DNA from 4 places in the Carnobacterium sp. AT7 genome. Region 4 is predicted to be linked to each of the others. Evidence: predicted binding sites of a transcription regulator. Region 4 holds the regulator's gene; each other region holds the start of a gene.
The links. The regulator Rex, encoded in region 4, represses fermentation and respiration genes when NADH is low (regulators of the CRP and FNR family bind a similar motif). The targets are predictions, from matches to a motif close to TTGTGAANTANTTCACAA.
Positions count from the first base shown of each region.

Region 1 (2,213 bases), on a different contig from region 4:
CGCCGTATTTTTCTTGAAGACCAGCAGTTGCACGGAATACTCCACCGTTTTTACCTACATCTTCACCGAAAATCAGAATATCTTGATCGCGTTCCATTTCTTGGTCTAGCGCTTCAGTGATCGCTTCGATCATTGTTTTTTGTGCCATGTTTATTTACTCTCCTTTGCTTCGAAAGTTGCAATTTGTTCTGCGATAACTTGAGTTGGTGTTTCATACATATTTTTCAAGAAATCAGAAACTTTTTGTTTTGGTGCTTGGTCAGCTTCTTTAACAGATGCTTTAATATCTTCTTTAGTTTTTTCAATTAATTCATTTTCTTTTTCTTCAGACCATAAACCTTTTTCAGTTAAGAAGTTACGGAAACGAATCAATGGATCGCGTTGTTCCCAGTAGTCAAAACTGTCTTTGTCACGGTAACGTGTTGGATCATCACCTGATGTTGAGTGAGGACCAAAACGAGAAGTAATTGTTTCAATCAATACAGGACCATTTCCAGCTAAAGCCCATTCTCTTGCTTGTTTAGTAACAGCATAAACAGCTAAAGCGTCCATACCATCTACTTGAACTCCTGGGATACCAGCAGCAACAGCTTTTTGAGCCAATGTTGTAGCAGCTGTTTGTTTGTGACGAGGTGTTGAGATTGCATAGCCGTTGTTTTGAACAAAGAATACTACAGGAGCTTTATAAGCACCAGCATAGTTCAAACCTTCGTAGAAATCTCCTTGAGACGAACCGCCATCACCAGTATAAGTGAAAGCAACGTTTTGTTTGCCACGTATTTTCAAACCAACACCCACACCCATTGCTTGGATAATTTGAGCTCCAATAATGATTTGTGGTGGTACAGCATTTAAATCAGCTGGGTATTCATTTCCTACAGAATGTCCACGAGACCATAAAAAGGCTTTTGAAACAGGTAATCCATGTTGGATTAATTGAGGAATATCACGGTATCCTGGTAATAACACATCTTCTTTTACAAATGCGTAATGACTTGCCAATTGAGAAGCTTCTTGTCCAGCTGTTGGCGCGTAGAAACCTAAGCGTCCTTGACGAGCTAAAGCCATTGAACGTTCATGTAAAATTCTAGACCAAACCATTTTTTCCATTAATTCAACTAGTTGATCGTCAGATAGATCAGGCATGATATCTTTATTTACGACTTTACCGTCCTTATCTAAGATTTGTACCATTGGGAAAGCAGCATCAATTGTGCTTAACAATGCTTCAAAATCTACCGGTTGCTTTTTGTTAACCATGTATAACCCATTCCTCTCTCTATAACAAAATTATATTTTCAAAATTCTGTTTTATACGGATTTGAAAACTGTATTACTCAGAATTTTTTACAATCTAAATTTAACACGCTTTCAAACTAGATGCAAGTAAACTAAACATTAGACCACCAAAAATATCCCTATTCTACTGATTTAAGTCTCGCATTTCATTCATACAGGAATCCATATAGTGAAATATTTCACTAGTTGTTTTTTCGAGCACTTTGTTATATAGCACTTTAACTTTAAATTGACTTCTGTAAAAAATGAATAGATTCCCCTTCAAAACTGTTATATAATTTTTCAAAAACTGTATTACTTTTTATTGAAAATTATCTTTATTTTTTTAGATACATCTCTTTTCACAAAATATTTTCTTTGGATTAGCTGTCACCAAATGTTCACTTTTCCGCCACTTTTTGAATTTTCAGCTTTTATTTTTTGTAAATTTTATTCATAACTAAATAAAAAAACAGTATTGTATTTTAAAAAAACAAAAAAAATCCGCTTTTAAACGGATTTTCTTTTCGTACTATTTAAATAACTCCTTGGCTCAACATCGCTTTTGAAACTTTTGTAAATCCAGCAATATTAGCACCTGCTACAAAATCGCCAGGCATATTGTATGCTTCAGCTGTATCTTTTATTTCACTATAGATGTTTTTCATAATTTTTTTCAATTCTTCATCTACTTCTTCAAATGTCCAACTTAGTCTTTGACTATTTTGACTCATTTCTAAAGCTGATACAGCTACTCCACCTGCATTTGCAGCTTTTGCTGGTCCATAAACAATGCCAGCTTTTTGGAATTCTTTGATGGCTTCTAAATTACAAGGCATATTTGCCCCTTCGGCTACTGCCCCAACTCCTTGACTGACCATTTTTTTAGCTGTTGGTCCATCAATTTCATTTTGAGTCGCACATGGAAGTGCTAC
Region 1 covers NZ_ABHH01000008.1:37,071-39,283, forward strand. Annotated here, with positions in the region: gene CAT7_RS04705 (alpha-ketoacid dehydrogenase subunit beta) at 1-148, opposite strand, end outside; gene pdhA (pyruvate dehydrogenase (acetyl-transferring) E1 component subunit alpha) at 151-1,260, opposite strand; partial or broken gene gdhA (NADP-specific glutamate dehydrogenase) at 1,815-2,213, opposite strand, start outside.
Region 1: the regulator Rex is predicted to act here: its motif matches at 1,467-1,484, upstream of pdhA (pyruvate dehydrogenase (acetyl-transferring) E1 component subunit alpha).

Region 2 (2,213 bases), on a different contig from region 4:
TATCCTTTAGATGAGGTTCCTACTGTGGGTGCAAAAGCTGCAGGTGTGAAATCAATTAATCTTAAAGACGGTGACTATGTTGTAAATGGTGTGTTGGTCGATACCACAGCTTCCAAAGCCGAATTAATGATTTTAACTCAAAGAGGTTCTGTTAAAAAAATGAATATTCTTGATTTCGAACCGCTTGGACGAGCTAAGAGAGGGTTACTGCTCTTAAGAGAATTGAAAAAGAATCCGCATCGTGTGGCTTTCGCTTTTGAAGCGTCTAAGGAAGATAACTATAGAATTCTAACATCCAAAGGACAAGAAATCTCACTATCTAGTCAATCCTATTCAATAAGTGACCGTTATTCAAATGGATCATTTATTTTAGATGAAGTGGCAGACGGAACACCTATTGAGCTTAAAAAAGATTTATTAGCTAATGAGATTAAATAGAAATAATGTTGTTTAATTAAGGGTATGTTTGCTAAAACAGACATACCCTTAGTATTAACCATGATAAGACCAAAAAGGTGTAGCCTAACAGCTACATCTTTTTTTATCTGTTTTATTAAAAACTAGTACAGTTTGATTTTTTGTGAAAAATAGTACAAAAAATATCATTGAATACAGAATAATGAAAACCTTGAAATATCTACAAATCAATCTTTTTAAATAATTATTTTTATTTTATTGACGAAAATAAATTGATTTGTTTTTAGTTCGTGTTATAATGAGCATGAAGAATCTGTTAGAATTGTTTAACAGATATAAAAGGAGGAAAATGACTTATGGAAAATTGGAAAGGCTTTAAAGGAAAAATGTGGCAAGAAGAAATTAACGTACGCGATTTTATTCAACAAAACTATACCCCTTATGATGGAACGGATGAATTTTTAGAAGGTCCTACACCCGCTACCGAATCATTGTGGAAACAAGTTATGGAATTAAATACGGAGGAACGTGAAGCAGGCGGAGTACTAGATATGGATACGAAAGTAGTTTCAACAATCGTATCTCATGATGCTGGTTACTTAAATAAAGAATTGGAACGCATTGCCGGTTTCCAAACTGAGAAACCTTTTAAACGTGGTTTGCAACCTTTTGGTGGAATTCGCATGAGTGAATTAGCTGCTGAATCATATGGTTACGAAATTGATCCAGAAGTATCTCATATTTTTAGAGACTACCGTAAAACACACAATCAAGGAGTATTTGATGCTTATACGCCAGAAATTAGAGCTGCCAGACGTAGTGGAATCATTACAGGTCTGCCAGATGCTTATGGACGTGGACGTATCATTGGAGATTACAGAAGAGTAGCCTTATATGGTGTCAATCGCTTAATTCAAGAAAAGAAAAACGATTTAGCAAATAAGGGTTACGGCACAATGAGCGAAGATATTATTCGCGACCGTGAAGAATTAAATGAACAAATTCGTGCTTTAAATGAATTAATTGAGTTAGGTAGAATTTACGGCTTTGATATTTCTCAACCAGCCCAAACAGCTCAAGAAGCTTTCCAATGGTTGTATCTAGGCTATTTAGCAGCAGTTAAAGAGCAAAATGGAGCAGCAATGTCATTAGGACGTACATCTACATTTCTTGATATCTATATTGAGCGTGACTTAGCTAATGGCATTCTTACTGAAGTTGAAGCTCAAGAAATCACAGACCATTTTATTATGAAATTGCGCTTAGTAAAATTTGCACGTACACCAGAATACAATGATTTATTCTCAGGGGATCCAACTTGGGTAACAGAAGCTATCGCAGGTGTAGGTGACGATGGACGTCACATGGTTACAAAAAATAGCTACCGTTTCTTGCACACTTTAACAAACCTTGGACCAGCTCCAGAACCAAACTTAACCGTTTTATGGTCTACACGTTTGCCAGAAAACTTCAAGAAGTTCTGTGCTAAAGCATCTATTTCTTCAAGTGCTATTCAATATGAAAATGACGATATTATGCGCTTAGAATGGGGCGATGACTACGGAATCGCTTGTTGTGTATCTGCTATGCGTATTGGGAAACAAATGCAATTCTTCGGAGCACGTGCTAACGTAGCTAAAGCTCTTTTATATGCCATTAATGGAGGTGTAGATGAAAAATCAAAAGCTCAAGTTGCTCCAAAATATCAACCAATTACTTCTGAATACTTGGATTATGATGAAGTCATGGAAAAATATGATGTTATGTTGGAATGGATCGCAGGCTTATATTTAAAT
Region 2 covers NZ_ABHH01000009.1:3,771-5,983, forward strand. Annotated here, with positions in the region: gene parC (DNA topoisomerase IV subunit A) at 1-438, shown strand, start outside; gene pflB (formate C-acetyltransferase) at 774-2,213, shown strand, end outside.
Region 2: the regulator Rex is predicted to act here: its motif matches at 579-596, upstream of pflB (formate C-acetyltransferase).

Region 3 (2,213 bases), on a different contig from region 4:
ATTTTTCGCGCGCAAATGGATTTGGCTCAGTAGGATCACTTAATTGACCACGAAGGTTCGGCTCATCAATTGTATTCATAAATGGGGTTCCGTTTTGGACGTATTCCATAAATCCGATAGTCTCACCTTTGCGATTGGTAACTGGAAGATAGGTAATAAAAATTTTACGGCCGTCATCTTTACGTGTAAACCAATGCGTCTCACTCTTACGTGTTCCAGCTGCTAGCTCTCCAGCTAATTTGCCAACAAATTCTCGCAAATGTGGCGGATGGCAATCAATAAAGTGACTTCCTAAACTTGCTTTAGAACGGTGAAATTCGTGATGGTCTTCATTAAAATATTGGAAACGTAAATCTGGTCCAACAAATGTAATTTCAACTGGTAACGTATTTAAAATTGCTTCGATTTGTTCAATCGTCAAAGATCCCCCTCTAAACTGGATGCGAGGCTCTAAGTCTTCTAACTTCGGTGCAGCTTCGGGATCAATCTCACCTCTAGCTATCCCTAAAGCATAGTCCAACGCTTCTTGTGTTCCCCGTGAAGAGAAAGTTGCGCCAGAAATCGAGTCCACTTGAGTAGATTGACTGCGTAAAATTGTTGCAATAATATCTTCAATTGCTTTACCGCCAATATCAGCCGTTTCTTTTCCTTGGTACTCAATTTTTTCAATTTTATTTTCACTCACAGTGACATTCAGATTAATTTCACCTTTATACCCATCTCCGTTCCCACTGTAGGTTCCGGATGTGAAATGGTGTTCAATCGTGCCCGATTTTTCATTAAACTCGCCATCAATTGGAGCACGTTCTCCGCGTGCAACTCCTAATGCATAATCTACAGCTCGCAAAGTACCTTCTGAAGCATAGGTCGCACCAGAAACTGTATCAATTTCTACCGATTGTTGTTTAATGATTTCTTCGACCATTTTTGCTACAGCTACGCCACCTTTGTTAGGGGTTTCATTTTCTGAGTAATTGATTTTTACTATTTTTTCTCCGTCTACTTCCACATCCACCGTAATATAGTCATGATACCCTGTCGCTCTTCCTTTGTACGTGCCTGATTTAAGATTATTCATATTAACCTCCCAGATATTGTTATGAAATTCACAATTAACTTACATCCTTAGTATATGTTTTAAAAAGAATAAAAAACTTGATTTAAATCAAGTTGTTAAATTTTTATAGAAAAATCTCACATAGCTTTTAGAGTATGTTAAAATGCAACCATATACATTGTACGGCAGTTTAAATTTATAGATTGGTGGGTGTAAACAATCGAACAAAGTAGCGTCAACCTTATGGGAACAAAGATTAACCTTTCAATTTCACATCCGATGGCAGCCGAACTATTGGAAAAAGCTAAACACATGCTGGCAGATTACGAAATACGTTTCAGCGCAAATCATTCTAAAAGCACTTTAACGTACGTGAACCAACAAGCAGGAATACAGCCAGTTTCTGTCGATTCAGAACTATATGATTTGATTCAATTCGGTCAAAATTACAGTTTATCTTCAAAACTTGCACTTAATATCACAATTGGACCGCTCGTTAAACTATGGAAAATTGGTTTTGCAGATGCCCATGTACCTAAACAAAAAGAAATTGACGAACGACTAAAGCTGATTGATCCAACTGATATTGTATTGGATGACGCTAAAAAAACGGTCTATTTAACAAAGAAAGGCATGGAATTAGATCTTGGTGCCTTAGCAAAAGGTTATTTCGCCGATAAGCTTAAACAGTTTTTTCAAAGTGAAGGTGTCGAAAGCGGTATTGTAGATTTAGGCGGAAATGTTTTGACTATTGGAGAAAATCCAAAATACGAAGACGGGTATTGGCGTGTAGGCATTCAAAAACCTTCATTAACTCGTGGGGAGTTAGTCGGAGCTGTACTGGTAAAAGACAAATCAGTGGTTACCTCTGGTATTTATGAACGATCACTTAAAGTATCTGAAAAAAAATACCACCATATTTTTGATTCAACAACTGGTTATCCGATTGAAAATGAATTAGCCAGTATAACCATCATTTCAGATGAGTCGCTTGATGGCGAATTATGGACTACCTGGTTATTTGGACATAATTCCAATGCTGCTATCGATTATATTGACAGCGTTCCTGGCATCGAGGCGCTGCTTATTACAAAAAATAACGAGGTGAAAATGTCTCATGGCATTTTGCCCTATGTTGTGTTATTTTAAGAGCTTA
Region 3 covers NZ_ABHH01000006.1:67,762-69,974, forward strand. Annotated here, with positions in the region: gene CAT7_RS03820 (FMN-binding protein) at 1-1,078, opposite strand, end outside; gene CAT7_RS03825 (FAD:protein FMN transferase) at 1,301-2,206, shown strand.
Region 3: the regulator Rex is predicted to act here: its motif matches at 1,095-1,112, upstream of CAT7_RS03820 (FMN-binding protein).

Region 4 (2,213 bases):
TGGGTTTCCTATTGCTGGAGGAAGTGATGCTCCAGTTGAAATACCTAATCCTTTTTATGGCATACACGCAGCTGTTACAAGAACTGTAAGAGGAACAGAAAGTACCAAAAGGTATTTTCCAGAAGAGGAATTATCAGTATTTGAAGCTCTGTCTCTCTATACCACAGGAAGTGCTGCGGCTGGATATAAAAAAAATTCTAGAGGGAAAATAAAATCAGGTTATCTAAGTGATTTTACTATTTTAAAACAGAACCCTTTTAAAGTGAAAACCGAATTTTTATGTGACATAGAAGTTTCAAAGACCGTCATAGGTGGCGAGATAGTATTTCAAAATAATGATTAATCAGTAGTAGAGTACGTTTTACTATGAAGATGGCTAATAAGGGTCATCTTCTTTTTTTGTTCAATATAATTGTGATTAACATCACAATTATATTGAGTTAATCGCTAAAAGATGATATGATAATTAAGAAATTGAATGTCAGGAGGAGAAAATGTGGAACTAAATCCCAAGATACACCAAATTCCAAATGCAACGGCTCATAGGCTACCTATTTATTATCGGTCTTTAAAAAAATTGAATGAAGCGGGTGTAGAGCGTGTTAAATCAAAAGAATTAAGTCAGATGACACAAATTCCTTCTGCGACGATCCGACGTGATTTTTCGCATTTTGGTGAATTAGGCAGAAGTGGATATGGTTATGAAGTTGTTTATGTAACAGAAGTTTTTCGTGAATTGTTAAATGTGAATAATATCATTAATGTTGTACTTGTCGGAGCTGGAAACCTTGGACAAGCGATATTAAGAAATAACTTTAAAAAAGAAAGAAATATCATCATCAAAGGTGCTTTTGATAATGATTCAAGTCAATTTGGGAAAGAAATTTCAGGTATCCAAATTTTACCAATGGAACAAATGAAGGATTTTATTATAAGTGAACAAATTTGTACAGCTATTTGTGCTGTACCTAGTGAGGTATCTCAAGAAGTAGTGGAACAACTGATTGATGCAGGTATTACTTCTATTTTAAACTTTGCACCAGGAAGAATAAAAGTGCCCGTTAACATTCAAATGAAGTATATTGATTTTTCTAGCGAAATTTTTACCATGGTTTACCAAAATGAAGCTCTTTACCCGGCTAACTTAGTTGAAGAAGACTAGGATTACAGCTGAAAAAAAGTGAAAAAGCAGAACGGATTAGATTCGTTATTTTATGCTGGAATATTGCTTTAAAAAAGGATTCTTCGTATACTATTCTAAGAGAAGTTATAGAATAGGGAGTGTTCGTATGGAGATAACGAGAAAAGGTACACCGTATAAATTAAAAGGGGTACAACCAAAAGTTGGCAATAAAGCACCTGATTTTGAAGCAGGAAATTTAACAGATGAACAAATTAAGTTAAGTGACTTTGCTGGTAAAGTGGTATTAATCAGTGTGGTACCAGATATCGATACGCGAGTATGTGCGTTGCAAGCAAAAGAATTTAATAAAATTGCGAGTGAATTAGAGGGTGTCCAACTAATTACGATTTCTAATAATTCCAAAGAAGAACAAGCTGATTGGTGTGCTGGAAAAGATATTTCAATGGAAATGTTGCACGACAGCAATTTAGAATTTGGCGAAGCGTATGGTTTAGTAATGGAAGAGCTAGAAAAGTTAGCTCGTTCAGTGTTCGTAATCAACCCTAAAGGCGAAATTACTTATCAAGAAATTGTTTCAGAGATGTCTAGCGAGCCCGATTATGATCAAGCTATCAAAGCGGCAAGAGCTGCGCGCTGATAAAACAGTAAGAAGCATATTGAAATATAGCTTTTTTAATGCTACTATATAAAAATAAAAGGCAATGAACAAGAGGAGTAATTTTATTTGCTGGCTTTGAGAGAATAGAACAGATGCTGAGAGTTCTTAGTCACAGTAAAATGAAGGTAGCTTGGGAGCTGGCAAGGTGAAAGTAAAGTAACTTTGTTCGGAGTAACGATCCGTTAAAAATGGAACTAAGAGGTATACTTTTGAAGATAACAAAAGTGTGCAATATAGGTGGTACCGCGAATGAACAGCATTCGTCCTAATAATAATTTATTATTAGGATGGATGCTTTTTTTGTTTTTCAGATTGATTAAGTGAAAGTATAAAGGAGAGATAAAATGACAGACGAATTGAAAATGTCTACTAAATATCAACCGAATGAAGTAGAAGCTGGTCGTTATGATA
Region 4 covers NZ_ABHH01000026.1:6,189-8,401, reverse strand. Annotated here, with positions in the region: gene CAT7_RS09310 (amidohydrolase) at 1-343, shown strand, start outside; gene CAT7_RS09305 (redox-sensing transcriptional repressor Rex) at 497-1,162, shown strand; gene tpx (thiol peroxidase) at 1,290-1,781, shown strand; T-box leader at 1,837-2,073, shown strand; gene CAT7_RS09295 (valine--tRNA ligase) at 2,147-2,213, shown strand, end outside.